3 regions of the Xenorhabdus siamensis genome follow, and region 1 is predicted to be linked to each of the others. Evidence: predicted binding sites of a transcription regulator. Region 1 holds the regulator's gene; each other region holds the start of a gene.
What was found. The regulator PurR, encoded in region 1, represses purine synthesis genes. The targets are predictions, from matches to a motif close to CANGCAAACGTTTGCNTG.
Positions count from the first base shown of each region.

Region 2: the regulator PurR is predicted to act here: its motif matches at 1,554-1,571, upstream of guaB (IMP dehydrogenase).
Region 3: the regulator PurR is predicted to act here: its motif matches at 6,884-6,901, upstream of gcvT (glycine cleavage system aminomethyltransferase GcvT).

Region 1 covers NZ_JBBMXE010000007.1:253,706-264,470, reverse strand. The annotation lists gene punC (purine nucleoside transporter PunC) at 1-721, opposite strand, end outside; gene punR (DNA-binding transcriptional activator PunR) at 845-1,753, shown strand; gene purR (HTH-type transcriptional repressor PurR) at 1,757-2,782, opposite strand; gene sodB (superoxide dismutase [Fe]) at 3,315-3,893, opposite strand; gene AAC852_RS07895 (Grx4 family monothiol glutaredoxin) at 4,259-4,600, shown strand; gene rnt (ribonuclease T) at 4,775-5,431, opposite strand; gene gloA (lactoylglutathione lyase) at 5,557-5,964, opposite strand; gene AAC852_RS07880 (DUF1289 domain-containing protein) at 6,222-6,461, shown strand; gene slyA (transcriptional regulator SlyA) at 7,160-7,597, shown strand; gene AAC852_RS07870 (outer membrane lipoprotein) at 7,677-8,150, opposite strand; gene anmK (anhydro-N-acetylmuramic acid kinase) at 8,485-9,597, shown strand; gene pdxH (pyridoxamine 5'-phosphate oxidase) at 9,639-10,292, shown strand; gene tyrS (tyrosine--tRNA ligase) at 10,383-10,765, shown strand, end outside.
Region 2 covers NZ_JBBMXE010000006.1:137,079-147,843, reverse strand. The annotation lists gene xseA (exodeoxyribonuclease VII large subunit) at 95-1,462, opposite strand; gene guaB (IMP dehydrogenase) at 1,634-3,100, shown strand; gene guaA (glutamine-hydrolyzing GMP synthase) at 3,182-4,759, shown strand; gene AAC852_RS06740 (hypothetical protein) at 5,071-5,274, shown strand; gene AAC852_RS06735 (OB-fold protein) at 5,553-6,308, shown strand; gene AAC852_RS06730 (AAA family ATPase) at 6,453-7,616, shown strand; gene uhpT (hexose-6-phosphate:phosphate antiporter) at 7,884-9,260, shown strand; gene uhpA (response regulator transcription factor UhpA) at 9,413-10,021, shown strand; partial or broken gene AAC852_RS06715 (MFS transporter) at 10,306-10,765, shown strand, end outside.
Region 3 covers NZ_JBBMXE010000002.1:92,377-103,141, reverse strand. The annotation lists gene serA (phosphoglycerate dehydrogenase) at 1-616, shown strand, start outside; gene AAC852_RS01425 (5-formyltetrahydrofolate cyclo-ligase) at 743-1,339, opposite strand; RNA gene ssrS (6S RNA) at 1,391-1,574, opposite strand; gene zapA (cell division protein ZapA) at 1,609-1,941, opposite strand; gene AAC852_RS01410 (YecA/YgfB family protein) at 2,215-2,796, shown strand; gene pepP (Xaa-Pro aminopeptidase) at 2,844-4,184, shown strand; gene ubiH (2-octaprenyl-6-methoxyphenyl hydroxylase) at 4,184-5,374, shown strand; gene ubiI (FAD-dependent 2-octaprenylphenol hydroxylase) at 5,400-6,632, shown strand; gene gcvT (glycine cleavage system aminomethyltransferase GcvT) at 7,009-8,106, shown strand; gene gcvH (glycine cleavage system protein GcvH) at 8,153-8,545, shown strand; gene gcvP (aminomethyl-transferring glycine dehydrogenase) at 8,645-10,765, shown strand, end outside.

The DNA.
Region 1 (10,765 bases):
CATAACCCATATTGGTCAAAATTGTTGGTGAACCCGTTAGCCAGGCAAAAAAACCAGCACTACAGGAAGCATAAATCAACACATTTCCGCTGAAGGTTGAAGACTTCAATAAGGTGAAGAAAGAAACTTTATTTTCATTAATGTTGGTGTCAATAGGTGCGCGTTTACTTGCCAGTAAAAATGTTGGTATAAGCAGAACTAGTGTTACAGCCATTAAAACAAGAAAAATAGTTCTCCAACCTGTATGTGACAATAACCAAGCACCGAGTAAAGGGGCAAGGGCAGGGGAAAGTGCGACCAGTGGCATAATCATGGCAAAAACACGTTTTGTGCGTTCAGCGTCATACCTATCAACGACTAAAGCTTGCCAGGAAACAGCAGCAGAACAGACACCCACAGCCTGAATAAATCTCAGAATAAGTAATTGAGTTGCATCTGTTATCCAAAGTATTCCTAAACAGCTAAGACAAAACAGAGACAAACCGGTAAGAAGAACAGGTTTTCTTCCCAGACGATCAGATAATTGCCCCCATAAAAGCTGGGCAACAGCAAAACCAGCAAGAAAAACGCTGAGGCTTGCACTAATAGCTCCTTCTGATGTACCTAAGTCTTTTGCCATGGCATCAAAAGCGGGCAGATACATATCAATAGCTAAGTAGCCAAGCATACTTAGGCCAGCGAGATAAAACATAAATGGTACAGGGTTTTTATTTGTAGTCATTGTGTCAATAAATCGATGTGATAATTGATAAGAAAATATATGGCTTATTTTATATGGCGTATTTTTTGCTTGTGAAACGGTATTATTTGCATAATGCTGTGAAAAAAATTAAAAGGAAGAAATATGTGGTCTGAATATTCTCTGGAAGTTGTTGATGCTGTAGCCAGAACAGGAAGTTTCAGTGCAGCTGCATCAGAGCTTCACCGCGTACCTTCTGCCATCAGTTATACAATAAAACAACTTGAAGAATGGTTGGCAGTGCCCTTATTTGAACGCCGCCATCGCGATGTGGAATTGACTGGAGCAGGAGTTATCTTTGTAAAGGAAGCGCGTTCTGTTATCAAAAAAATGTATCATACTCGTCATCAATGTCAGCAAGTGGCGAATGGTTGGCGTGGGCAGCTCAGTATCGCTGTTGATCAAGTGGTGAAACCAGAACGGACACGCCAGCTTATTCTGGATTTTTACCGCCATTTTCCAGATATCGAGTTATTTATTTATCCTGAGGTTTTTAATGGGGTATGGGATGCACTGGTGGATGGGCGCGTTGATGTTGCTATTGGTGCCACTCGCGCTTCTCCGGTCGGGGAACGATATAGTTTCAGGGATATGGGATTTATGCCGTGGCTATGTGTTGTCAGCCCTGAGCATGAGTTAACTTCTATAACAGAAAGATTAAATGATGACCAATTGAGGGCTTATCCTAGCTTGTGCCTTGAAGATACTTCACGTAATTTGCCCAAGCGTAATACATGGGCTTTGGATAATCAACGGCGGTTAGTTGTCCCTGATTGGAATGCGGGGTTGGCTTGTCTGATGGATGGGCTGTGTGTGGGAATGGTGCCTAAACATCGTGCTTTGCCGCTTATTCGTCGAGGAAAACTCAGCTTGCTTGAACTTGAACAACCATTACCTGATAGCCCATGTTGCCTGACATGGTCGCAAAAAAGCCATTCACCTGCATTAAGCTGGTTGCTTGATTATCTTGGAGATAGTGCAACACTCAATGCTGAATGGCTACAAGAGGATTAATTGTTAACGACGATAATCAATGAAAGGGCCATCTGCAACAGAGCGACGCTCAACAAGGCGCGGATGGACTTCGATAGTTTGTGCATCTTCACGTTTATTAATGATCCTATCAAGTAACGTGGAAAAAGCCATCTGCCCCAGACGCTCTTTAGGCTGATGAATCGTTGTCAGCGCTGGTGTGAAATAACGGGCATTGCGAATATTATCATAACCAATAACGGAGATATCTTGTGGAACACGTAACCCCATCTCGTCAGCCGCACAGATAGCCCCCATCGCCATCACATCTCCTCCACAAAACACGGCCGTAGGGCGGTGTTTTTGGCTTAAGATTTTATACATCGCCTGATAACCAGATTCAGGCTCAAAATCCCCCTGAACAATCCATTCTTCCCGAATAGTGATATTTGCTTCTTTCAACGCCTTGAGGAAACCTTGATGACGTCCGCCTCCGGTATTTCTGGCCAATGATCCGGGAATAGCAGCAATATCACGGTGACCACGTTCAATCAGATATCGACCGGCCAAGTAACCACCATGGAAGGCATTATCGATAATTGCGTCAGTGAAATCTCCTCTGGACTCACCCCAATCCATGACTACCATGGGAATGTTGCGATAGTCTTCCAGCATTCCCAATAATGGTTGGGGATATTCAGAACACATAACCAGTAAACCATCGACGCGTTTTTGTGCCAGCATAGCAAGATAAGCTTTTTGTTTGTCGAGATTGTTATGGGAATTACATAAAATCAAAGTATAACCTTTGCTATAACAACTATTTTCGACAGACTCAATGATTTCAGCAAAATAAGGTGCTTCACTTGATGTTGCCAGTAGTCCGATAGATTTGGTGTGATTAACCTTCAAGCTACGGGCAACGGCACTGGGAGAATAATTCAGTTCTTTAATGGCAGCCCACACTGTGGCCTTTGTATCTTCGGCGACGAAACGGGTTTTATTGATAACATGGGATACGGTTGTGGTTGAAACACCAGCGCGTTTGGCCACATCTTTAATCGTTGCCATGATAAAAAGGACTCCTGACCTTAGGTCTAAATTTGTATACCCTTCATCTGGATATAGATCTTTGTTAATCATTTGCCAGTATTATATTTATATATAGGAAGATAACTGACACTAATTTAGTGATAAACCCTGAATTTTGTCTGATCTAGCGCAAAAGTGAAAGTAGTAATCAATGCTATAAAGTATATGCATTAAATACCACAGTGTGGTTTTTTTTAACCTCTGAGGTAAATAGCCAAACAAAATTTATGGTGTCGCGGAGTCTTAATTTTCATGGTGAGGATGGCTTATGGATACAGATCTGAAATTGGGATTATTGACCGCTTGTAGTGCATTAATCATGATTGTTTTTCTGGGGGGACTTTGCCTGATCTAATCAAGGTCAGGAAACCATATCAAGGTGAAATGCTGTCTGTTTTACTTTAGCGGCAAGTAAAGGTAAGTTTTTCACTATTCAAGGGGCACTTACTAAATGAAATTAAGTGTGTTGGATCGGAAAAACTTACCCTTGTCATTTTAACTGGCGGGTTAATTAAGCCAGATTTTCTTCCACAAATTTCCAGTTAACCAGAGCCCAGAAATGCTCCAGATATTGAGGACGTGCATTGCGGTAATCGATGTAATAGGCATGTTCCCATACGTCAACAGTCAGAACTGGCTTATCTTCACCAGTCAATGGAGTTGCTGCGTTGGAGGTATTGACGATAGCCAGACTGCCGTCGGCTTTTTTAACCAGCCATGTCCAGCCAGAACCGAAGTTTTTCAGTGCTGCATCAGTAAGTTGCTGTTTAAACTCAGCAAAAGAACCGAAAGAATTATTGATAGCTTCTGCAACTTTACCAGTTGGTTCACCACCACCATTTGGTGACAGGCTATGCCAATAGAAGGTGTGGTTCCAGACTTGTGCTGCGTTATTAAAGATACCGCCTTCAGAGGATTTGATAATTTCTTCCAGTGGTTTTCCGGCAAACTCAGTATCTTTAATCAGATTATTCAGGTTTACAACGTAAGCGTTGTGGTGTTTGCCGTAATGATATTCCAGAGTTTCTGCTGAGATGTGAGGTTCTAAGGCATCTTTAGCATAAGGTAATGCTGGTAATTCAAAAGACATTGCATACTCCTTTTAATATCGGGTTTTTGGCTTTATAAACCATGACTTGTAGCGTACTAATCATGGATAGAGCAAATTTTAGCTTATTATCATGTTGCTATTTTGTTTGGTCATTATCTTAACAATTTTTCTGCTAAATAACAGGGGAAATGATGTTATTTAGTGGCATTCTGACGTAGAAGCATTCAATTTTACTGACTTTAATATTTATTAAGGATGAAAATATCAACTAATTACAACTTATTGTTCAGAACAAAAAATTTGCAGGCGTGTGTTCACGGTAGCAAATCTGCATCAGAAAGTGGTATTCTGAATCAATCTTTTCTGATGCTGATAAACAGCGCCTGCCGTTTAAGGAAGTAAAAATGACGACAATTGAGAAAATCGAACGCCAGATTCAAGAAAACCCAATCCTGCTGTACATGAAAGGTTCGCCAAAACTGCCAAGCTGTGGTTTTTCTGCTCAGGCAGTGCAGGCTTTGTCTGCTTGTGGTGAACGTTTTGCTTATGTAGATATTCTGCAAAATCCTGATATCCGCGCAGAGTTGCCTAAATATGCAAACTGGCCAACATTCCCTCAGCTTTGGGTTGAAGGTGAGTTAATTGGGGGATGTGACATTCTGATTGAAATGTATCAACGCGGTGAATTACAGGCTCTGGTCAAAGAGACTGCGGATAAATACCGTGAGCAGGAAGACAGTAAGTAGTTTGTTGTCTCAGTGAAGTTTTAAATCAACAAAGCCCCATACACAATTAGCATTAATAATCATATTTATTGACGGTAATATTTCATAGCAATGTTAGGTTGTGGCAACAGGTATGGGGTGATAATCGTTATAGAGTTATAAACTGAGAGCCTAATGAGATAGGCTCTTAGTTTATCAGGTTTCATTATCGGGATCTGGCACAGCCAACGGCCAACCACCAAGCCGTTTCCAGCGATTAACCAATTCGCAGAAAAGCAGGGCAGTCCGGTCTGTATCATACAGAGCGCTATGTGCCTGATTACTGTCAAAAGGTATTTCTGCCGTAATACAAGCTTTAGCCAGAATTGTCTGGCCTAGCACTAATCCACTTAATGCGGCAGTATCAAAAGTGGCAAAAGGGTGAAATGGATTGCGTTTTAATCCAGAGCGTTCTGCTGCTGCCATGACAAAATTGTGATCAAAACTGGCGTTGTGGGCAACTATAATTGCGCGGTTGCAATTACTGTCTTTCATGCCCTTACGGGTCATCTTGAAAATAGCATGTAACGCTGTATATTCGCTGACAGCTCCCCGTAATGGATTGGTAGGGTCGATACCTGTAAATGCTAAAGCTGCTGGGTCAAGGTTGGCTCCTTCAAAGGGCTCAATGTGGAAATGTAGTGTATCAGCAGGTGCCAGCCAACCTTCTTCATCCATTTTCAAAGTAATTGCAGCGATTTCGAGTAAAGCATCTGTCCGTGCATTAAAACCAGCAGTTTCTACATCAATGACAACGGGATAATAGCCACGAAAACGTCCGCTTAGTATGTTTTGATCTTTTGTATTAGACATCTGATTTTGTTCTTAACTTCAGGATAGCGGATATTATGACAAAATTTACGGTGTCTTGCAGAGGTAATATCTATCCAGTTGAGAAATGAAGGGCATGCAGGATGCCCTTTTGTAGAGAGGAATAATTAATGCCCTAATGCACTAGTGGCACTTTTGTTTTCGATTAATTCGATTTTATAGCCGTCAGGATCTTCAACAAAAGCAATAATAGTTGTTCCGCCTTTTACTGGCCCTGCTTCGCGAGTGATTTTTCCGCCAGCAAGTTTGATACGTTCACAAGTTACTGCAACATCATCAACGCCTAAGGCGATATGACCGAATGCTGTTCCCATTTCGTAGTTTTCAACTCCCCAATTATAGGTCAGTTCGATGACGGCACCTTGATTTTCATCGGTATAACCTACAAAAGCGAGGGAATATTTATACTCTGGATTTTCACTAGTACGAAGTAGACGCATACCCATCACTTTAGTATAAAAATCAATCGAGCGTTGCATGTTGCCAACACGGATCATTGTATGAAGTAGACGCATGATTACCTCTTGAGTTTATGGTCTTATAATCAAATGGCGATATCGCGAAATAACGTAGTGGTGAAATTTCGCGCTCTGACTGCATATGTTTGATTAACTATATATGGTAAAGATAAAGTAATTCAATTCGTCCCTTCATCTATTTTGTTTCTAATCCTGACTATTTTTGTAGTTCAATATTTGGCTTGAATTTAATCTGGGTAATGTTGCAATTCTGTCATAGATTGTTTAGGTAATTCTGAGAGCAGGAGGATGGCATGGCTGAGCAATTAGAGTTTTTTGCTATTCCGAACCCTTGCAAAGGGATTTGTGAATCGGATACTCGTGGTTTTTGTCGAGGATGTTATCGCAGTAGGGAAGAGCGATTTATGTGGATGAAATTATCAGACGGACAAAAAAGAGAAGTATTGCGGTTATGTCGTGATAGATATCTGCGAATGAGAAGAAATAAAGAACATGATGAAGGTGAACCATCAGAACAGCTTGGATTATTTTGATTTTTCGTCTTAACTGTTAATGAAAATTGTTTATATGAATAATATTTCATATTTTCCATAAGGTTAGGAAGTTTTACTGTGATAAAATGATATTTTATTCATATTACATGTCTTTTATTTGATATAGGTCATTTAAAAATATTACAATAGTTGACTAATTAAAGTCTTTCGGTAAAATTTTCTTATCAAATAATCAATTATTGAACAATAATCATGCTAATTATTTATCTTATTGTTTTTAATGATTTTTGTCGTTTTATTGGCTGTAACTGTAAGAGAAAAATGATATTAATGTAAAAATATATAGATTAGTATTTGGATGGCGGTTATTCTTATAGAACTTTAGCCGAGTGGTACTGTATCTATTTTATAGAGTTTGTATTTGTTTCGTTGATATTTAAAATCTTAATAGTTTAGCTGAAGGATTATTTTATACAGTTTATATCGTTGGTGGATTAATGCGCGATTTTATTCGATGTGCCGTAAAACTTCGCTTTTTAGGGCAACGAAGATGTCAACTTTATTTTTGTTTGTGAAATGTAAGTAACAGGCCAACGCGGCACTCATTAAGTAATTAGTGAAATATCTGACTCTACTTATGTGAGCGTGATATAGGATGCGTATCCATTATTCATATGAATAAACTGATTGGATAATTCATTGATGTTATATGAGTCTCTAATTATAAGGAGGGGTAATTGGAATTGACATTGGGATCAGATCTGGCACGTTTAGTTCGTGTTTGGCGCGCTTTAATTGATCATCGTTTGAAGCCGTTGAAATTAACTCAAACACACTGGGTTACTCTGTATAATATTAGTCTGTTACCACCGGAGCAGTCACAGATACAACTTGCGAAAGCTATTGGTATCGAACAACCGTCCTTGGTAAGAACTTTAGATCAATTAGAAGAAAAAAAACTCATTACAAGGCACACATGTGCTAATGACAGGCGTGCCAAGAGAATCAAATTAACCGAAGAATCGGAAAATTTTATCAAAGAAGTGGATAGTGTTATTGGTTCGACGAGGAAAGAAATTCTGGAGGGAATTACTCATGATGAGTTAATTCTGCTTGCTTCTGTAATAAAAAAAATCGAAAAAAATATTAACCAATTACATAAACAGGTAATATAAAAATTAATCGATAAACAGAAAATCACGGATTACCAAGATTTAGTTCCGCGATTTTCTGTTTAAACATACTTGAACAATGTTAAATAGGTGAAACCGTTGTCGAGTCGCCACTATCGACGATTCTAACTCGTTGCCCTTTATTGAATACAACCTTATCCAGCTTCTGTACCACAACGATATTTCTTCCGCTATCAGTACGAATTTCCAACTCAACACCTTTTGTTTTATCGAGAACACCTTCAATTCCTTGCCCCGCCATTCCACCAGCAATAGCACCTGCGGCAGTTGCAAGCTTTTGACCAGAACCACCACCAATGGTATTTCCTAACAATCCACCTAAAACAGCTCCACCGATCAGACCCAGCACATTCGGGTCACCAGCCTGACCACCTTTAATAGTCACCGGACGGACGGACAGAATAGTGCCATAGGCAACGTTTTGAATTTGTTTGGCTTGACCAATCGAGTAGGTGTCGCTGGAAAGTGCTCCCATGTCAGCACATCCGGATAATGTTGTCACTACAACTGCACCAACCAGGAAACGTTTGAACATAGTTACTCCTAATTTTAATGCTACGGGGGAAAACTGATAATAAACCTACAACCAAGCATTCAGCTACTATGGTCAGTAACAAGCATAATAATTCTGCGAGTTACTTATTCTATACATTAATGGCTTATCTCTAAATATATAATAAATTTCTCGATGAACTCCAATAGGAATAATTCCTGACCAAAAGTTTAGCATGTTTTGTGAAGAGTCCTCCAAAACTCAGATTTTATCTCTTATATTGCTTGTTAAATATATATAGTCCAAATCAATGTGTTTTATAGTTACACGGAATTTATTTACAAATGTAATCCATTCTTTAAATAGGAGAATATTTATGAAGTCAGGACGTTATATTGGTGTGATGTCGGGCACCAGCATGGATGGGGTTGATGTTATTTTAGCAGAGATTAGTGATAAGGCGGTTACACAGCAGGAAAGTTATAGCCATCCATTTCCTCAGGAACTTAAACAAAAATTACTTTCTATTTGTCAGGGGCAGCAAACAACATTATCAATAGTTGGGCAGCTTGATTATGAATTAGGGACGCTTTTTGCTGAATCAGTAAAAGGATTATTGGATAAAGCCGGGCTAACTGCAAATGATATTACAGCGATTGGGTGTCATGGTCAGACTGTATGGCATGAACCGGATGGCGAAAAACCTTTTACCATGCAAATTGGTGATAATAACCGTGTAGCAGCATTAACGGGCATTACAACTGTAGGCGATTTTCGTCGTCGCGATATGGCGTATGGTGGTCAGGGAGCACCTTTAGTTCCTGCATTCCATATGGCGGTACTTGGGCATCCGACAGAAAGGCGTGTGATTCTTAATATTGGTGGTATTGCCAATATCTCTGCGCTTCTGCCAAATTCTGCCGTCAAAGGATACGATACCGGGCCGGGGAATATGCTGATGGATGCCTGGACATGGCGTCATAAACAACTGCCTTATGATAAAGATGCACAATGGGCGGATGAAGGGAACGTCAATGAGGATTTACTACAGAAAATGTTGTCTGATCCTTACTTCGCGCGTACTGCGCCGAAAAGTACGGGGCGCGAATACTTCAATATGGCATGGTTGGAAAAGCAATTAGTTGATTTTCCTGATATCAAACCAGAGGATGTGCAAGCCACTCTTGCTGAACTGACGGCAGTTAGTATTGCCGAGCAGGTATTGTTGAATGATGGTTGTGAACGTTTGTTGGTTTGCGGTGGTGGTGCCAGAAATCCGCTCATCATGCACCGATTATCGGCTTTGTTGCCTGACACTGAAGTTGCTACAACAGATAAATATGGATTGAGTGGTGATGATATGGAAGCATTAGCATTTGCCTGGCTGGCATTTCGTACAATGTCTGGGTTGCCGGGTAACTTGCCATCAGTAACTGGTGCGGACAGGGCAACAATTTTAGGCGCAATTTATCCTGTTGTTGATAGATAACAATGTTATGCTGATACTCATTCAGGAATCGAGAGCTAAAAATGTCAGAGCATAATGAAACTCATATAGCGGAATTGCGCCGCGAATATATGCGTGGTGGATTACGGCGGAAAGATCTTACTAAAGAGCCGATGGAGTTGTTCGAACTATGGTTCAAACAGGCTTGTGAAGCCAAACTGAGCGATCCAACGGCAATGTGTATTGCGACGGTTGATGAGCATGGTCAGCCTTATCAGCGTATTGTCTTATTAAAACACTTTGATGCCCGTAGTCTGGTGTTTTATACCAATCTTGGCAGTCGGAAGGCGAAACATTTAGCTCAAAATAACCGTATTAGTCTCCATTTCCCGTGGTATCAGCTTGAGCGACAGGTTAGTTTCCTGGGAAAAGCTGAGCGTTTATCACCTGTTGAAGTGGTGAAATATTTTCACAGCCGTCCGAAAGATAGTCAGATTGCGGCTTGGGCTTCACAACAATCTTCTCGTATTTCTGCCAGAAGTATTTTAGAAGGTAAGTTCCTAGAGCTGAAACAGAAATTCCAGAATGGTGAAGTGCCGCTACCCAGTTTCTGGGGGGGATTCCGGGTTGAGTTTGATGCAGTAGAGTTTTGGCAGGGAGGAGCTAATCGTCTTCATGATCGTTTTCTGTACCAACGTGAAGGAAATGAGTGGCATATTGATCGTCTGGCGCCTTAACTGTACCAATTACCATTTTTAATACTGGTACTTATATTACTGGCGTTTTATGCTATAGCAACTACAGAATACAAACCGATGGAGTCATTGATGTCTAGCAATAACCTGATTAAACAACTGCAAGAGCGGGGCCTTATTGCCCAGGTAACGGATGAAGAGGCGTTAGCGGAAAGACTGGCGCAAGGTCCGGTCTCTCTCTATTGCGGCTTTGATCCTACCGCTGACAGCTTGCATTTGGGCCATCTGGTTCCCTTGCTGTGTTTAAAAAGATTCCAACTGGCAGGGCATAAGCCGATAGCATTGGTAGGTGGAGCGACAGGTCTGATTGGCGATCCGAGTTTTAAAGCTGTGGAACGCAAATTAAATACAGAAGAAACTGTCAAAGAGTGGGTTGAAAAAATTCGTAAACAAGTTTCACCATTCCTCGATTTTGAAGGTGAGAATAGTGCAGAATTAGCCAACAATTATGAATG
Region 2 (10,765 bases), on a different contig from region 1:
TATGGTTTTTCATCATAATATGTTGAGTTTCTTTATACACCACGCCAAACTTATAAAGTTTATTGGAACTTATCACAAAACAGATAAGACACTTTTATAAGTTATTTTTTCTCTGACTAACTTTTTTCACTTGGATTATTTGACTCTCAACCCAGCCATCCAGCAATCGGGTTTTCAGCGAATCACCAACTTTGACCTGTTTAACCTGCTTCAACAACTTCCCATCTGGAGTTTCACTGATACTATAACCACGACTCAACGTTGCCAACGGGCTTACGGCCTCCATGCGTGAACAGGAAACCGCAAATCTCTCTTTATAACGGGATAACTGTCGCTCTATTGCCTGTTTGAGCCGAAAATCATATTGTTGAATATGTTGGCTATAATGTCGTATTTCTTGCTCAGGGCTATTTTGTAAAAGTCTTTGATTTAATTTTTCATAGGAAATTGAATTTTGTTTCAGGCAGCGTAATAAACCATCGATCAATTTTTGACGTAATTCAGATAAACGATTTTGTTGACGTGCCAACCGCAAATCAGGCCGTTGTTGTTGGAGACGATGTTGTAATCCATTAAAAATCCTCTGCTTTTTGGCAAAAAAGTAATCCATCGCCATTTCGAGACGCTGTTGCAGGGACTGAACTTGTCTCAACAATTCAATTTGATTACGGCTAACTAATTCTGCCGCCGCAGAAGGCGTCGGAGCACGCAAATCAGCCACAAAATCTGCAATTGTGACATCGGTTTCATGTCCAACAGCACTGACGATAGGTATTTGGCTCTGAAATATCGCACGTGCTACCTGCTCGTCATTGAAACACCACAAATCCTCCAACGAACCGCCACCACGCCCAACAATTAAAACATCGCACTCTTGTCGGGTATTTGCCAGTTCAATAGCCTGAATAATCTGCCATGGAGCTTCTGCACCCTGAACCGCAGTAGGATAAATAATAATAGGTAAAGAAGGATCACGACGTTTCAGAATATTCAGAATATCGTGCAATGCTGCGCCACTGGCTGAGGTGATCACTCCAAGGCGTTTGGCAGGTGAGGGTAGCGGTTTTTTATAGATTTGCTCGAACAATCCTTCTGCGGCGAGTTTCTGTTTCAATACTTCAAATTGTTGTTGCAATAATCCGTCACCAGCAGGTTGGATGCTTTCTACTATCAGTTGATAATCACCACGTGGTTCATACAGGGTGATTTGTGCTCTGACCAACACTTGCTGACCATTTTGTGGCCGGAATGCGGCTCGTAGATTGTAACTGCGAAACATCGCTGCCCGGATTTGCGCCCGTTCATCTTTCAGCGTGAAATACCAGTGCCCGGAAGAAGGTTGGGAAAAGTTAGAAATTTCAGCACTTAGCCAAATTCTACCCATTTCCAGCTCCAATAGCTGACGAACCGTCTGATTCAGACGACTAACAGAAAAAATTCCAGTGTTGGTTGGCAGTGACATGTGAGCTAGATCAAATTTTAAAACAAGGACTTAATTGACTGATAATAACTACTCATAATTACTAATCAAGAAATTTTTTCAGAAAATGCTGGAGGCAACCGATTACGGCCTGTATAATGCCGCGGCAATATTTTATCCCTTATTGCCACATAGCTTGGTGAGATATTGCCCATGTTACGAATTAAAAAAGAAGCATTAACTTTTGACGACGTCTTGTTGGTTCCTGCCCACTCTACAGTTCTGCCTAATACAGCAGATCTGTCCACGCAATTAACATCTACTATTCGCCTGAACGTGCCTATGCTTTCTGCGGCAATGGATACCGTGACGGAATCTGCATTGGCTATCGCACTGGCACAGGAAGGGGGAATTGGCTTCATTCATAAAAACATGTCTATCGAACGTCAGGCTGAAGAAGTCAGCCGCGTGAAAAAGCATGAAAGTGGTGTTGTGGCTAATCCCGTAACTGTAACGCCACAAACGACATTGCGCGAAGTCAATGAACTGACTGCACGTAATGGTTTCGCTGGTTACCCGGTAGTGACGGAAGCGAATGAGTTGGTGGGTATCATTACTGGTCGTGATGTCCGTTTTGTGACTGATTTGGATCTGCCTGTTACAGCAGTTATGACGCCGAAAGCGCGTTTAGTCACTGTAAAAGAAGGTGAAGCCCGCGAAGTCGTGTTGCAGAAAATGCATGAGAAGCGTGTTGAAAAAGCGCTGGTTGTTGATGAAAACTTCCATTTGCTTGGCATGATTACGGTGAAAGATTTCCAGAAAGCAGAACGTAAACCGAATGCCTGCAAAGATGAGCAGGGGCGTCTGCGAGTTGGTGCTGCGGTTGGTGCTGGTGCGGGCAACGAAGAGCGTGTTGATGCACTGGTTGCCGCGGGTGTAGACGTGCTGTTGATTGACTCATCCCATGGCCATTCAGAAGGTGTTTTGCAGCGTATCCGCGAAACTCGTGCCAAGTATCCTGATCTGCAAATTATCGGTGGTAACGTAGCGACGGGTGAAGGTGCTAAAGCGCTGGTAGAAGCAGGAGTGAACGCAGTTAAAGTCGGTATTGGTCCAGGCTCTATCTGTACGACTCGTATCGTTACTGGTGTTGGTGTTCCGCAAATTACTGCAATTGCTGATGCAGTGGAAGCACTGGAAGGAACAGGGATTCCAGTCATTGCTGACGGTGGTATCCGTTTCTCAGGTGACATTGCCAAAGCCATTGCAGCGGGTGCATCCTGTGTGATGGTAGGTTCAATGCTGGCGGGTACAGAAGAATCTCCGGGTGAAATCGAACTTTACCAAGGCCGCTCATTTAAATCTTATCGCGGAATGGGTTCTTTGGGCGCGATGTCCAAAGGCTCTTCTGATCGTTACTTCCAGACTGATAATGCGGCTGACAAATTGGTGCCAGAAGGTATCGAAGGCCGTGTTGCTTATAAGGGACTGCTGAAAAATATCGTCCATCAACAAATGGGTGGTTTGCGCTCCTGCATGGGATTGACGGGTTGTGCCACGATTGGTGAACTGAGAACTAAAGCAGAATTCGTTCGCATCAGTGGTGCTGGTATTCAGGAAAGCCACGTCCATGATGTGACTATTACCAAAGAATCACCAAACTATCGTTTAGGTTTGTAATTTATTTACTCAGGTGGCCCGCAATTGCGGGTCACTGACTTTTATTGTTTTATTGCCACTTGTTTTGGGAATTCACCTCGAATGACAACTAATATCCATCAACATCGCATTCTGATCCTTGATTTTGGCTCGCAATATACACAGCTAATTGCCCGCCGTATTCGTGAAATTGGTGTTTATTGTGAACTTTGGACATGGAATGTCACCGAAGAACAAATCCGTGCATTTAACCCGAACGGCATTATCCTTTCTGGTGGTCCCGAAAGCACAACTGAAAACGATAGTCCACGTGCACCAGAGTATGTCTTCAACGCAGGCGTGCCAGTATTGGGAATTTGCTATGGTATGCAAACCATGTCCATGCAACTGGGTGGAGCAGTTTCTAATTCTAATGAACGTGAATTCGGCTATGCTCAGGTTGAGATCAAAGGTGACAGTAAGCTGTTTCGTGGTATTCAGGATGCACTGAATGAATCAGGTACGCCGATACTGGATGTGTGGATGAGCCATGGCGATAAAGTAACAGCTATTCCCGAAGGTTTCACAACCGTAGCCAGTACGGATAGCTGCCCGTTTGCTATCATGGCACATGATGAAAAACGTTTTTATGGTGTGCAATTCCACCCGGAAGTGACTCATACTCATCAAGGTTTGAATATCCTGAAACGTTTTGTGCTGGATATTTGTCAATGTGAAGCGCTGTGGACGCCAGCTTCTATTATTGACGATATCGTAGAACGTCTGCGTGCACAGATTGGTGATGATCACGTTATTCTGGCGTTGTCTGGTGGTGTTGATTCTTCTGTAACAGCACTATTGCTAAACCGTGCAATTGGTAAGCGTTTGACTTGTGTATTTGTAGACAATGGACTGCTGCGCCTGAATGAAGCCGATCAGGTGATGGAAATGTTTGCGGGTAAATTTGACCTGAATATTGTCCATGTTAAAGCGGAAGATCGCTTTCTTTCTGCGCTGGCGGGAATTGATGATCCAGAAGCTAAACGCAAAACTATTGGTCATGTGTTTATTGATGTATTTGATGAAGAAGCTGCAAAACAGACTCAGGTCAAATGGCTGGCGCAAGGCACGATTTATCCAGACGTTATCGAATCTGCGGCCTCTGCGACAGGTAACGCGCATGTGATCAAGTCTCACCACAATGTGGGTGGTTTGCCGGAAGATATGACACTGGGTTTGGTTGAGCCACTAAAAGAGCTATTTAAAGATGAAGTTCGTCGCATTGGTCTGGAACTGGGCCTGCCATATGACATGCTGTATCGTCACCCATTCCCAGGGCCAGGTCTTGGTGTTCGCGTACTGGGTGAAGTGAAAAAAGAATACTGTGACTTGCTGCGTCGTGCCGATGCTATCTTTATTGAAGAACTGCATAAGGCGGACTTGTATAATAAAGTCAGTCAGGCATTCACTGTATTCCTGCCAGTTCGTTCTGTTGGTGTAATGGGCGATGGCCGTAAATATGACTGGGTTGTATCTCTGCGTGCAGTAGAAACCATTGACTTTATGACCGCGCATTGGGCACATTTGCCATATGATTTCCTGGGTCGCGTATCGAATCGTATTATTAATGAGGTCAATGGCATATCGCGAGTTGTTTATGATATCAGCGGTAAACCGCCCGCAACAATCGAGTGGGAATAATCTAAAGCTTTCCTAAGTCTCACCAAATTATCATGATTTTTTAATTAAGACCCTGAAATCAGGGTCTTTTTATACTCATATCTCACAAAATCACACTGTACTAGCAGGTCATTTCTCTCGGTATTATAAAAATATATAGTAAGTGGTAAAATAATCGTAATAGTCAGATGCTACGCGAGATGATAAATTAATTCATGTATTCTGGCTCTAAGCTAAGGGCAGTTTTAAATAAAATTTAAAACAAGTATTAATTAAATGGCAAAAAAATACTCGATGTAGCGTATATAAGAAAAAATAAGGGGTGAGAATGTATGGATAAGTATATTGTTGTTTATAATGGTGTTGATAGTAATAATGACACTTCAGTGAGTACTCAAATCGCGCTGGATATTGATATGAGCAAAACCTCGGCTGCTGATTTTCTAGGTCTATTGGAAAATAATGCTTTAACCCATGCTACAGAATTGGATAGCTCTGTAGCAAGAGTTGCTATTGTTGGAATATACCAACTTTAATATACCACCATATTTAATAACTTGCTTCAGCGCTAAGAAGTTCCCGAAAAATGGACAGGCATAGCATCATGTGATCCACTGATTGTTCCATCCAGTCAATGAGAACTGCTATGCCTGCATATATTTATCTTTTCTATGTGCTTTGTTAGTTAACAATAACGTATATAGTGATAATAATAATTAAATATTATATTTTACATCGACTATTATTCAATGTAATGTGAATTGAGTCTCATACAAAAAATTGAATTTATCATATTCACATTAGGTCGTTGATTATGAATAAAAAAATGATGTTAATAGGTATTGCCATTGCCTCTGTATTATTTTGCCAAATGGCGTTGGCAAGCAGCAAAATTATTCCTTTTACTGAGAATGATGCGAGGTTTGCGAAATCTTTAGTTGATAATGATGTCAATAAGTTATTTTCTGGCGGTAAGGTATCCAGTGATTATGGATATAAGTACATAACTGCAAGAGATTTATACAGAAAATATTCTGAAAATGAAGTAAGAGCAAACAGAGAATTAAAATATAAAAAAGTTATTATTTCCGGAAAAATTAAAAGTATAAATAATTATCCTTCTGATGGTAAATCGTTTATTGCATTAAGTGCCGGCAGTTTCTTAGATACTGTGCATGTAACATTAAGTAATAATTTTCAAGATTATGTCCTTGAATTACATAAGGGGCAAAAGATTACCCTGGCATGCGAAGTGGTTGGGACGGTCGTTGGTGAGCCTGTTGTGAAGGATTGCATACCAGAAAGTAACGCGAAAGAGCAAGTAATCCAGTCTCTGGTATTCCAAGTTAATAAGGCAATTAATGGTGATAGGGATGAATCTAATAAGAAAGGTGTTGTTATAGTGGTGTTATCAAAATTAGTTAGTTTATCAACTAACAACTTCTCTATTTGTAAGAGAATTGATATATCTTGCCTGCAACAAGCAAATAATCCAAAGTGGAAAAAGTTTGCAGCAGAAAACAAAGAGCAAATAGAACAGTATAAAAAAATGTTGGATAATCAAAAATAAACGGACTTCGATTAGAGCGATCAGAATCATTATGGATATTATGCCTTCAACTGATTATCGTAAACTTATACCGACTGCCTCTCATACACAGCGGTTGAAATCTGATATGGTGAATTTCCCCCAATAATTTGCATTTGGAACATTATGATTTCAGCATTAGCTATCAATAATTATCGTTCTATTCGCGATCTTCGTATCGTACTTGGTCCCCTTAATGTGATTACAGGAGCAAACGGTAGCGGTAAATCTAATTTATACCGCGCACTACGCTTGCTATCTGAGACAGCACAAGGTGGTGTTGTTAATTCTCTGGCACTTGAAGGTGGGTTGGACTCTGCGTTTTGGGCAGGGCCGGAAACTTTTTCGAGAACAGCGCGTGCGGGAGGGGTAGTGCAAGGGGGAGTGAGAAAAGAGGTAAAGCGGTTACGTCTCGGATTTGCAACAGATTCATTTGGTTATTCTATTTCCCTTGGTTTACCTGAGCCGTCACAGTCTGCTTTTGCGTTAGATCCTGAAATTAAACAAGAAGGTATTTGGGGTGGAGAATGTTATCATCCGGCTGGTTTACTGGTTGAGCGCAAAGGCCCGATCATCCGGGTTCGGGAAGGCCGAAGATGGCAAATCGTATCAGGACACATTAACAATTTTACCAGCATGTTTGATCAGCTGGCTGATCCTTTAACTGCTCCGGAAGTTTTTCATATGCGTGAATTTATTCGTGGTTGGCGCTTCTATGATCATTTCCGTACTGATAGTGATGCTCCGGCTCGTAAGGCGCAGATTGGGACACGAACTCCTGTATTGCGTCATGATGGACGTGATCTGGCTGCTGCGTTGCAAACAATTCGTGAAATTGGTGACGCACAATTGCTGGATGAGTCTGTTGATGATGCTTTCCCAGGCGCTTTGGTAGCAATTTCTCGCTCCACAGAAGGGCTGTTTACTATACAGTTTCAGCAACATGGTTTAATCCGTCCTCTTTCTGGTGCGGAATTGTCAGATGGAACACTGCGTTATTTATTATGGATCGCGGCATTACTAACTCCACGCCCACCGTCAATGATGGTATTAAACGAACCAGAAACGAGTCTCCATCCAGAACTTTTGCCTTCACTAGCTAAATTGATTATAAAGGCATCCAGTCAAACACAAGTGTGGGTCATTTCACATTCACCAGTCTTGATTGCGGCACTAAAGCAATCTTCACACTGTCAGCATATTCAACTCAAAAAGCAACTTGGTGAAACCCATGTGACTGATATAAATATGTTAGAAGAACCGTTATGGCGTTGGCCAGATAAGAATTAATAACTTGTTTTCTGAGCCGTACTTTTCTCTACCAATCACACCTTATCACACAGAGATTGTGACTCTTTTCACATTTTACAGTAGATAAACCTAAAGCTAGGAAATATTCCTAGCTTAACTAAGACTATAGCTCAAGCCAACTTTTTATCACTTCTTTATACTGCTAGTAACGACAATTCCTACGAAAAATTTCGCGTTTCAGCGATCCACTTTTTTTCCACCTGCATTAAAAAGGCTCTTTTTATCGTGATTATCTGAGGATTTCACATGTTTAAAATTCTTGAACAAGTCCGTCAACCGACGTTGGATTTACCAATCGAAATACGCCGCAAAATGTGGTTTAAGCCCTTTATACAGTCCTATTTGGTGGTTTTTATTGGTTATATGGCTATGTATCTGGTGCGAAAGAACTTTAATATTGCCCAGAACGATATGGTTTCCACTTATGGTTTGTCGATGACCCAGCTTGGTCTGATAGGGTTGGGTTTTTCTATTACTTATGGTGTTGGTAAAACCTTAGTCGCTTACTATGCTGATGGGAAGAATACTAAGCAATTCTTGCCATTTATGTTGATCTTATCTGGCCTTGCCATGCTTGGTTTTAGTATGAGTATGGGCAATTCAGGCATCAGTGTTTTCTTGATGGTAGCATTTTATGTTTTGAGTGGTTTTTTTCAGAGTATAGGAGGCCCGGCAAGCTATTCCACTATTACCAAATGGACACCCCGTAGTAAGCGGGGAACTTATCTTGGACTGTGGAATATGTCACATAACGTTGGTGGTGCAGGCGCTGCAGGGGTTGCATTGTTTGGTGCTAACTATTTGTTTGACGGTCATGTGATAGGGATGTTTATTTTCCCTTCTATCATTGCGTTGATCATCGGTTTTATCGGCTTACGTTACGGTAGCGACTCACCGGAAAGTTACGGTTTGGGTAAAGTTGAAGAATTGTTTGGTGAGAAGGTCAGCGAAGAAGATATTGCGGCAGAAGAAAACAAAATGACCAAGCGTGAGATCTTTGTTGAATATGTCCTGAAAAACCAAGTGATTTGGCTTCTTTGCTTTGCCAATATTTTCCTTTATATCGTGCGGATTGGTATTGACCAATGGTCAACAGTATATGCATATCAGGAGCTAGGGCACTCTAAAGAGATTGCGATTTCTGGCTTTACTATGTTTGAAGTCGGCGCGTTAGTGGGAACGCTAATGTGGGGTTATTTATCAGATTTGGCAAATGGTCGTCGTGCTCTGGTCGCATGTGTCTCATTAGGCTTAATCATTGTTAGCCTTGAATTCTATCAACATGCAACCAGCGAGATTATGTATTTAGGCTCCCTGTTTGTACTCGGATTTTTGGTATTTGGCCCACAGTTGTTGATTGGTGTGGCCGCCGTTGGTTTTGTACCCAAAAAGGCAATTAGCGTTGCAGATGGTGTTAAAGGTACTTTTGCGTATTTAATCGGTGACAGCTTTGCTAAATTGGGCTTGGGGATGATTGCAGATGGTGTGCCTATTTTGGGTTTAACGGGATGGAAAGGCACTTTTGCGGCACTTGATGTTTCTGCATTTATTTGTATCGGCTTACTTGTTTTTGTTGCCATTGCTGAAGAGCGAAAAATCCGAAGCAGCAGGAAGTTACAGTAGGAAGTTACAGTAAATTCTATAGAAAATGTTCTGACGCTACTGTTTCATCCACAGTAGCGTCTTTGGGCGAAACGTATCCGCTCTTAGTTTATTGCACAGCTATATTAATGAGAGTAATTTATGCAGTTTTTCTGATCTGATAATAAATAACGATGATTAAAGTAGCGTTAGTCGATGACCATGTAGTGGTACGTTCTGGTTTTGCTCAGTTATTGAGTTTAGAACCTGATATTGAGGTTGTTGGTGAATTTAGTTCGTGTGCCGAAGCGAGGCATGGGCTTCCTGGATCTGGAGCAATGGTCTGTATTCTTGATATCTCAATGACAGATGAAAGTGGGCTTTCATTATTACAGGATATTCCTTCCGGTATTGGCTGTATTATGTTGAGTGTCCACGATTCAGCCACAATGGTGGAAAGTGCGTTAAAGGCGGGAGCACGTGGCTATCTTAGTAAACGTTGTAGCCCAGATGAATTGGTACAGGCTGTACGTACTATTGCGAATAATGGTTGTTATTTCACCCCGGATATTGTGCTTAAATTGACTTCAGCAAAAAATAACCCTGCTTCATTACAACATTTAACTAAGAGGGAAAGGCAAGTAGCAGAAATGCTTGCCAGAGGGATGGACGTTAAAGAGGTGGCGGTTGAGTTAGGCTTGAGTCATAAAACAATCCATGTTCATCGGGCTAATGCGATGAGTAAATTGGGTGTGACAAATAACGTGGGCTTAGCGAATTATTTTGCTTCTAGTGATATCTAATGTATCGATACCTGATCAATTCGTTTTGCGGCGGGTTATTGTTTTCTTGCTGGTGGTTCTGTTTGTGGGTGATAGCCTACTATTTTGTTAATGATTTAGAGCTGGCTATTTTATTTTTTCCATTTGCCTTGCGTCTTGGCATCGCTTTGCATATTCCCAAACGGTATTTACCGGTATTATATGGTACAGAATGGCTACTTACTATTGGTCTGGCGCTATTAATTAGGCAGCCCCAATGGCTTACCGTGTTAACTGCCAGCATAGTGAGCCTTCCTATTGTTTGGATTGCCGGCCGTTATTACCGTGGTAATCAATGGCAACGATTGTCTGTTATGGTATTTGTGATTGTAGTAACTCTTTATCTGACTGAATACCATCACTATGATTTGGTAAGTGCAAATTTTGCCGTATCGCTCTTTGAAGTTGGCGGATTTATAGGATCACTAGTTGCTGGCTGGGGTTCTGATAAATTATTTGGCGGCAATCGTGGCCCTATTAATTTAATATTTTCAATAGGTATTTTTTTATCAGTGGCTGCGTTATGGTTGATGCCCATGACCGATTTAGTTTTCCAATCGTTAGGTTTTTTTACTATTGGATTTTTCGTTTTTGGCCCGCAGCTATTGATTGGTATGGCCGCAGCAGAATGCTCGCATAAAGATTCAGCGGGTGCAGCAACGGGATTTGTTGGCTTATTTGCCTATACGGGTGCAGCGCTGGGTGGCTATCCATTTGCAATTATCT
Region 3 (10,765 bases), on a different contig from region 1:
GCATGTTCCTGAAACATCTTCAACCAAAAATATGATCGGTGCGGCAGAATTAGAGCTGATGAAACCGGGTTCAATTTTAATCAATGCTTCACGCGGTACTGTTATCGATATTCCTGCATTAGTTAATGCGTTAGAAATTGGGCATATTGCCGGTGCTGCGATTGATGTATTCCCCGTGGAGCCGGCAACCAACAACGAGCCTTTTGTCTCCCCATTAATTAAATTTGATAATGTACTGCTGACGCCACATATCGGTGGATCTACACAAGAAGCGCAACAGAATATCGGTTATGAAGTCGCCGGAAAGTTGGTCAAATATTCTGACAACGGTTCTACACTGTCGGCGGTTAATTTCCCGGAAGTTTCACTGCCAGTACATGCTAAGGATACTAATCGATTACTGCACATCCACGAAAACCGTCCGGGTATTTTAACCAGCATCAACCAGGTTTTCACCGATCAGGAAATCAATATTGAGGCACAATACCTGCGTACTGAAGGTGATATTGGTTATGTGGTTATTGATATCATGACGCAAAATCCGGCTCAGGCTGAATTAGTTTTGCAACAACTCAGAGCCTTACCAGGTACGATCCGCTCCCGTCTGCTTTACTAAGGTGAGTTGTACTTAATTGAATGAACACAAGTAAGTTAGGTGAAAAACACGTAACTAAATAAAATAAGGGCTATTGAAGAAACAATAGCCCTAAATTAATCTGCTAAACTCAATCCTTTGCAATTATCACGACCAATGCCATATTTTTTCTGGTGTGATAATTTCTGGTAACGGAATATCCCAGCTTGCACTGGGCAGTGTATTAATCAACTGGAAATTGTGTGCCAGCCCAATCGGATAAAAATTTTTCTGTTGCCATTTGGCCAGCGTTCTGTCATAGAACCCTCCTCCCATGCCTAACCGTTGCCCTGTAAGATCGAAAGCAACCAGAGGGATAAACATAACGTCCAGTTCAGAGATAGGTAAAACCTGCCTAACGTCCAGTGATGGCTGTTCTATATTAAAGTGGTTGCGGACAAGAGAAGTTTCAGGTTGATAACGTAAGAACAATAGGTGATTCCGGCTGAAAGGATGCAATACTGGTAAGTAAACCTGTTTATTTTGCTGCCAAAGTTGTTGAATCAATGGACGTGTATCTAATTCTCCGTCAAAGGAGAGATACAGGGCAATTTTCTCTGCTTGGAGGATCCTTGGGTGAGCCATGACTCGCTCGGCAGCCTGTAGAGCAAATTGCAGTTGTTGTTCAGGAGAAAGGCTTTTACGTAGTTGTCGTATTTTTTGTCTGATGCTTTTTCGAAGAGAGAAAAAGGAATCTGATTGCATAGATACCTGCCTATTAAAGTAGTGCAGAAAAGGATACAAAACAGATAGATAGGGTTCTCCAAGATGCCGTTACAGGTGGTAACCCTTGAACCCTTGGTTCAAGGTGAACGCAGCGTCGCCCCTATTAGGCTTCTTGGCTAGCCAAGCATGCTCACAAGAAACGGAGCACCACATTCTATCAGATATGAAATATCGGCTCAGGGGACATCCCCGCTCACGAACACCTCAGAGAAATTTTTTATTACTTTAAACTAATTAGCCAGGAATCTTCAATCAGAACCTACCCATTTAGTCTTAAGTAATATCATGTGGCCTATTGTATGGAACTGTTCAATAGTCTGCTGGAGCATTTTAATTTTCTGTTCCATATTGTAGGAATAATCACGGGTTTTCATTTTTTCTTGTGCTAACTCGTGACAGATATTCAGTGCCACAATAAAAACCAGTTGCTCAGTGTTAGTCACTCTGGTGCGTTCTTTGAGGTTATGCAAACGCTGATCAAGTTCCTCCGCCGCAGCCTGTAATGCTTCTATCTGCTCTGGTGGACAATTGACACGTAATGACCGCCCAAAAATCTGAATATCTACTGGTTGTGCAGACATGACACCTTCCTGATTTATTACTGTATCGATACCTTTGTTGATACCTTAATTCTGATATACCCCTTTAGCTTTCAAGTTGTAAGTTGCTATATGTTATTAGCTGTAACTCGAAATTTATTGGGGGGTAAAAAACATATTTTGGTATAAAAATAAGGCCGACACCAATCATTACCGTACAATACCAAAAGACAACCTGATTATGTTGTCTGGTATAGCGACTCCCCTTGATGGTAGCATAGCATGAACTTATATCGCCAACGATGATCAATATACATGTCTATACAAAACTCATTACCTAATTATCAATCATTTGATGAAATTTTGCATCAACAGTCCGTTGCACTGACAGCCGCAGAGATGCATGGCTTAATAAGTGGTTTATTATGTGGTGGAAATCACGACAGTAGCTGGCAGACTCTTGTACATGATCTCGCTAACGATGGTCTTGCATTTTCACAGATACTCGCACAGTCAATCAGAGAATTGTATGAAGTCACTTTCGAATCATTGGATGATAGTAACTTTAATTTTAATTTACTGCTTCCCGATGATGAAGCTGGTGTTTTTGCATGTGCTGACGCGTTGGCAGGATGGGTAAACCATTTCTTGTTGGGATTGGGGGTTGCAGATCCAAAAATAACAGAAAAAAAAGAAATTCAGGAAGTTATTACTGATTTGCGCAATATAGGTATGCTGGGATACGACGAAGGTGAAGATCAAGAAGAGCTATCTCAGGCACTGGAAGAAGTATTGGAATATGTCCGTGTTGCAGTGCAGCTTTGTTATATTGCACTGGCGACGCCCAAAAAAGCAGGCAATACAACGCAAAAAGATGAAAAACCAACGCTGCATTGATTGGTAATTAACTAATTATTAATAATAACGAGATTGCAGGAGAGGGTATGACTAAACAAGAATATTTATCCCGTCGTCAGGTACTATTGTCAAAAATGGCACCAGCCAGTGCGGCCATTATTTTTGCGGCCCCACCTGCGACACGCAACTCAGATAGTGAATATTCTTATCGTCAGCACAGTGATTTTCTTTACCTGACTGGGTTTAATGAACCAGAAGCTGTTCTGATTCTTATTAAAAGCGATGAAACTCACAACCACAGTGTGTTGTTTAATCGAGTGCGTGATCTCACCGCAGAAATTTGGTTTGGTCGTCGGCTTGGGCAGGAAGCCGCTCCAGAAAAACTGGGGGTGGATCGTGCTTTGCCATTTAATGATATTGATGAACAACTCTACCTCTTGCTGAATGGGTTAGATGTGGTTTATCACTCTCAGGGGGAATTTGAATATGCTGATAAGATCGTATTCAGTGCCCTGGATAAGTTGCGTAAGAATAGCCGCCGTAATCTCAGTCCCCCAACAATAATAGCAGACTGGCGTCCGTGGCTGCATGAAATGCGTTTGTTTAAATCAGAAGCTGAATTGGAAATCATGCGCAAAGCCGGGAAAATCAGTGCCCAGGCACATACCAGAGCTCTGCGAAACTGTCGTCCAAATATGTTTGAGTATCAGCTTGAAGCTGAAATTCACCATGAATTTACCTATCACGGTGCGCGTTATCCTGCTTATAACACTATTGTTGGTGCAGGAGAAAATGCTTGTATTCTGCATTACACAGAAAACGACCGTCGTATGAAAGATGGCGATTTAGTGTTGATCGATGCAGGTTGTGAATATGAAGGGTATGCGGGGGACATTACGCGGACGTTTCCGGTCAATGGCAAATTTACCCGTCCTCAACGAGAAATTTACGACATTGTGCTGAAATCCATCAATGTTTCTCTTGAACTTTATAAACCGGGTACTAGCATTCGTGAAGTGACTGAACAGGTTGTGCGCATCATGGTTGAAGAGCTGGTTAAACTAGGCATTATGCATGGTGAAGTGGAATATTTGATCGAGACTAATGCCTATCGCCAATTTTTCATGCATGGTTTAAGCCACTGGCTGGGACTGGATGTCCATGATGTGGGGCATTACGGTGTTGATCGTGATCGCATTCTGGAACCGGGTATGGTACTCACTGTTGAGCCGGGGCTGTATATCGCACCGGATGCTGATGTGCCGTCGGAATACCGTGGTATTGGGATCCGTATTGAAGACGATATTGTGATTACAGAATCAGGCAATGAGAATTTGACTGAGTATGTCGTTAAAGATCCTGATGAAATTGAAGCACTGATGGCACAGGCAAAACAGGGCTACAGTAATCAGGAAGTCAAGTCATAATGAGCGTGATTATCGTGGGAGGAGGGATGGCTGGTGCAACATTAGCGCTTGCTATTTCTTCTTTGAGCCGGGGACAGTTGCAAATCTCCTTAGTTGAATCAGCAGAGCCAACACAAGAACATCCGGGTTTTGATGCAAGGGCGATTGCTTTAGCTTATGGTACATGTCAGCGTTTGAGTCAGATAGGTGTCTGGTCTGCACTGAAAGATTGTGTGACCCCAATTACTCACGTTCATGTCAGTGACCGCGGTTGTAGTGGTTTTGTTAATATCCGGGCCGACGATTATGACATTCCGGTATTGGGTAACGTGATTGAGTTGCACGATGCCGGAAACCGTCTGTTTGATTTATTAAAACAAGCACCGAATATCAAACTTTATTGTCCAGCTAAAGTGAATGCTGTTGAGCGTCTGGACACTTCAGTTTTTATTACCTTGAATAATGGCAAAGAACTTACGGGAAAACTGTTGATAGCAGCGGATGGAAGCCAGTCTTCCGTAGCAAAAGCCTGTAATATTCCGTGGCAACAGCAGGATTACGGTCAGATTGCCATCATTGCTAATGTCCTGACATCTGAACATCACCGAGGCCGGGCATTTGAGCGTTTTACTGAACATGGCCCGTTGGCACTGTTGCCAATGACAGAAGGGCGCAGCTCGTTAGTCTGGTGTCATCCATTGGATAAATGGGTGGAGATTAATCAGTGGGAAGATGCTAAGTTTCTCCATCAACTGCAAAAAGCGTTTGGCTGGCGGCTGGGAAAAATGTTGGAAACCGGTCAACGGCACAGTTACCCATTGGCCTTAACTACATCTAACCAGCAGATCAGCCATCGTTTGGCATTAGTAGGTAATTCATCCCAAACCCTGCATCCAATTGCAGGACAGGGTTTTAACTTAGGTATGCGTGATGTAATGGCATTAGCCCAGGTTATTTCGGCTGCTGCGATTGAGGGGCACGATATCGGCTCTTATCATGTTCTGACTCGTTACCAACAACAACGCTTTGCAGATCGTGAGGCAACGATCGGTATTACTGATGGGTTGGTCAGGCTGTTTGCCAATGACTACTTTCCGTTGAGAATCGGACGCAATCTTGGCCTGATGGTGATGGAAATGTTGCCACTGATAAAGGGCACACTGGCCCGACAGACATTGGGTTGGGGCGCCCATCGTTCAACGGCAGAATAAGTCAGATTTAAGAGGAAATAAAAACATGCAATCATTTGATGTGGTGATCGCAGGAGGCGGTATGGTTGGCCTTGCGCTGGCCTGTGGTTTACATGGTAGCGGCTTGCGCATTGCGATTGTAGAAGAGCATCCACCAAGCAGTATTTTTCATACCGATGATGAATATGCGTTGCGTGTTTCTGCCATCAATGCAGCCAGTGAACGGTTATTAACCCATCTCGGTGTCTGGCAGAAGCTCCTCGCAATGCGTGTCAGCCCTTATCAGGGGATGGAAGTCTGGGATCAGGATAGCTTCGGTCGTATTCAGTTTGATGCGGCGGAAAATGGCCTCAATCATCTTGGACATATTATCGAAAATAATGTGATACGACAGGCTCTTTGGCAACAGGCTGAAAGTTTATCTGATGTAGCCATGTTTGCCCCTGTTTCTCTTAAGAATGTTGCCTGGGGAGAAAACGAAGCCTTTATTACCCTGTCCGATGAGCGAATGCTGACTTCACGGCTAGTTGTTGGTGCAGATGGTGCTCAATCATGGTTACGTCAGCATGCAGATATCCCATTGACTTTCTGGGATTACGAACATTATGCATTGGTCGCTACCATTCGTACTGTGGAGCCTCATCAGGGGGTTGCGCGCCAGGTTTTTCATGGGGATGGTATTCTTGCTTTCCTGCCACTTTCTGATCCTCACCTATGTTCTATTGTCTGGTCATTGCCTGCGGAAGCGGCGCAACAGCGCAAGACAATGGAGACTGAGTTGTTCAACCGGCAATTGAGTGCTACTTTTGACATGCGATTGGGGCAGTGTGAGTTGATCAGTGACCGTCAGACTATCCCATTAATAGGACGTTATGCTCGTAATTTCGCTGCACATCGGTTAGCTTTATTGGGAGATGCAGCACATACAATCCATCCATTGGCCGGGCAAGGAGTTAATCTGGGGTTTATGGATGTAGCAGAGTTGATCGGAGAATTGATCCGTTTGAACCAGCAAGGCAAAGATATCGGTCAATATCTCTATCTTGGTCGTTATGAGCGTCGCCGTAAACACAGTGCGGCTGTTATGCTGGCTGGTATGCAGGGATTTCGGCAGCTATTTGATGGGAATAATCCTGTCAAGAAATTATTTCGTGATGTAGGGCTGACTTTGGCTAACCGTTTCCCCGGAGTAAAGCCACAATTACTCCGTCATGCGACGGGTCTTCATGATCTGCCGGATTGGTTGATTACTCAAACCTCTTCAGTTGAAAAAATCTAATTCTTCCTCTTGTTTGGGATTAGTTTTTTTTTATAACAGGCTAAAGTGTATTCAGTTAGTTTGCTTCACACTTTAGTCTATTTGTAATAAAAAAAAGAATATTTTTTACATATTACTGCCATTTTTTAGCGTTCTCACACAATAAAATAGAAAAAAATTCCGCATGATAATGAAGGGTTTTTGAAGGTATCATTGTTATGTTGATAATTTATTTTATGGTTCATTTCTATTTTCAGTGATAACTTCTAGTCCAAGGTATCGTTTGCGTCATTAACCGCTTCTTTGCTTCATGATCCAACATTTGCCGGTTAATACGCCGTATGTATGTTATTCAGATCAAGAACGTTTTCATGTCAAAAATGGAAAGAGGGAAATAATGTCAAAACACACCCCACTATATGATCAGCATCTGGCATGCGGGGCGCGCATGGTGGATTTTCATGGCTGGATGATGCCCCTTCACTACGGTTCACAAATCGACGAGCATCACGCCGTGCGTACTGACGCAGGTATGTTCGACGTTTCCCATATGACCATTATGGATTTGCACGGTGCAGGTTGCCGTGATTTTCTCCGTTATCTTCTGGCAAATGATGTTGCTAAGCTGACTGAAAAAGGTAAGGCGCTTTATACCGGTATGCTTAATGCTTCCGGTGGTGTTATTGACGACCTGATTGTCTATTTTTTCACTGATAATTTTTATCGCATGGTCGTTAACTCGGCGACACGTGAAAAAGATTTGGCCTGGATCCAACAACATGCGGAAAAATACCCTGTTGAGATCACCGTTCGTAATGACTTGGCGTTGATTGCAGTTCAAGGTCCTAACGCGCAATCCAGAGTTCAGTCTTTATTAAATAATGAGCAAAACCAATCCATTGCAGGTATGAAACCTTTCTTTGGTGTGCAATCTGGTGACTTATTTATCGCAACTACGGGTTATACCGGTGAAGCGGGTTATGAAATTGCATTGCCTCAGGAACAAGCTGTTGATTTTTGGCAGCAGTTACTGAAAGAAGGTGTTAAACCAGCGGGACTAGGCGCACGGGATACACTGCGTCTTGAAGCCGGTATGAACCTTTATGGTCAGGAAATGGATGAATCCATCTCACCTTTGGCTGCGAATATGGGATGGACGATTGCATGGGCACCGGAAGAGCGCCAATTTATTGGCCGTGAAGCCCTGTTGAAACAGCGTGAAGCTGGGGCAGAACAATTGGTTGGGTTAATCATGCGTGAAAAAGGCGTCTTGCGCAGTGGGTTAACAGTTAGTTTCACAGATAAAACGGGTGAAGTACGTTTTGGTGTTATTACCAGTGGGACGTTCTCACCTACCTTAGGATTCAGTATTGCCCTTGCTAGGGTGCCGCAAGGGGTTGGAGAACAGGCGATTGTCCAGATCCGTAATCGCGAGATGCCGGTTCAGGTTGTAAAACCGGTTTTTGTCAGGATGGGAAAATCGCTTGTAGGATGATTTTGGTCGCAACATTTTAATTAATAAAAATAAGGAGATGGAACCGATGAGTCATGTACCAACTGAATTAAAATATACCGAATCACACGAATGGATTCGCTCTGAAGGAAATGGCGAATATACCGTGGGTATTACCGAACATGCTCAGCAGTTATTGGGTGATATGGTATTCGTTGACTTGCCTGAAATCGGAGCGGTCATAAACAGTGGTGATGATTGTGCAGTCGTTGAATCAGTCAAGGCGGCTTCCGATATTTACGCACCACTGAGTGGTGAAGTTATCGCAGTCAACCCAGCTTTAGAAGGTTCGCCTGAATTAGTGAATAGAGAGCCTTATAACGAAGGCTGGTTATTCCGCATCAAGGTTACTGATGAAAGTGAATGGACCAACCTGCTGGATGCAGAAAGTTATCGGTCACTATTGGAAGAAGAAGAGTAGTAATCACCGCCCCACATCACCTATGTCGCCAACGCCATACAGTGAGTGGGGCGTTTTTTATGTGTGCCGTTTTTAGCTAGTTTCAGGAAATTATTATCAATGATCCAGACTCTAATCCAACTTGAAAATCAAGGTGAATTCATCCGTCGCCACATTGGTTCCTCTGCTGAACAGCAAAAAGAAATGCTGGCAATGGTTGGCTCGAACTCTCTTGACGATCTCACTAATAAAATTGTTCCCTGTGATATCGCATTGCCAGAGCCACCAGCAGTGGGCGAAAGTGCGACAGAGCAACAGGCACTGGCTGAACTGAAAGCAATGGCAAGTCAGAACAAACGTTATCAATCTTATATCGGTATGGGATATGCCCCTGCAATACTACCGCCGGTTATCTTGCGTAATTTACTGGAGAATCCCGGTTGGTATACAGCATATACGCCTTACCAACCTGAAGTTTCTCAAGGGAGATTAGAAGCCTTGCTGAATTTCCAGCAAGTCACCATCGATCTGACCGGATTAGATCTTGCTTCAGCATCCTTGTTGGATGAAGCCACAGCAGCAGCCGAAGCGATGGCAATGGCAAAACGGGTTAGTAAACTGAAAAATGCGGAGCGTTTCTTCGTAGTTGATGATGTTCACCCACAGATATTAGATGTAGTACGTACGCGAGCGGCAACATTCGGGTTTGATGTCATTGTTGATAAAGCAGAAAAAGTACTGGAACTAGAGGGTATTTTTGGTGTTTTGCTGCAACAAGTTGGTACTACAGGTCAGATCCATGATTACAGTGATCTTATCGCAAAACTGAAACAGCAAAAAATTATTGTCAGTGTTGCCGCTGATATTATGGCACTGGTTATGCTGACTGCGCCGGGTAAACAGGGCGCTGATATTGTCTTTGGTTCAGCACAGCGTTTTGGTGTTCCAATGGGATACGGTGGCCCACATGCTGCATTCTTTGCTTGCCGTGAGGAATATAAACGCTCAATGCCGGGTCGTATTATCGGTGTTTCCCGCGATGCCGCTGGCAACCGGGCATTGCGTATGGCAATGCAAACACGTGAACAACATATTCGCCGTGAAAAGGCGAATTCCAATATCTGTACCTCACAGGTATTACTGGCAAATATTGCTGGTATGTATGCGGTTTACCACGGTGCTGAAGGTCTGAAAAGAATTGCGGGGCGCATTCACCGATTGACCGATATTTTAGCTGCAGGTCTACAAAAAGCGGGCATAACGCTACGTCACAAAACATGGTTTGATACATTGGCTGTAGAAGTCGCTGATAAGGCATCAGTACTGGCACGAGCGGAAAAAGCACAAATCAACTTACGGACTGATATTCTTGGTGCCGTTGGCGTGTCATTGAGTGAAAAAAACAGCCGTGAAGACTTGATAACCCTGTATCAGGTTTTAACTGGTGCTGAAACCGTGTTAGATGTTGATGCTCTTGATAGTGAAATATCAGAAAACAGTCAATCTATACCGACTTCAATGCTGCGCAGTGATGAAATTCTGACACATGATACCTTCCGCCGTTATCATAGCGAAACAGATATGATGCGCTATATGCATAGCCTGGAACGTAAAGATCTGGCACTGAATCAGGCGATGATCCCATTAGGGTCATGTACAATGAAACTGAATGCGGCTGCTGAAATCATACCAATCACATGGTCTGAATTTACTGACCTGCATCCTTTCTGCCCGTCAGAACAAGCACAGGGTTATCAACAATTGATTAGCCAGCTCTCACATTGGTTGGTATTACTGACAGGATATGATGCGGTATCTATGCAGCCAAACTCTGGTGCTCAAGGAGAATATGCTGGCTTACTGGTAATTCGTCATTACTACGCCAGCCGTGGTGAACAACACCGTCATATCTGCCTGATCCCAAGCTCAGCCCACGGCACAAACCCAGCATCTGCACATATGGCAGGTATGACGGTGGTTGTGGTGAATTGTGATAAAGAAGGCAATATCGATTTGGCAGACCTGTGTGAAAAAGCGGAAAAATACCGTGATGAACTGGCTTGTATCATGGTTACCTATCCATCAACCCATGGTGTATATGAAGAAACCATCCGCCAGATTTGCGACATTATTCATCAAAATGGTGGGCAGGTTTATCTTGACGGTGCAAATATGAATGCTCAGGTTGGGATCACAACGCCGGGCTTTATTGGTGCTGACGTTTCACACCTGAACCTGCAT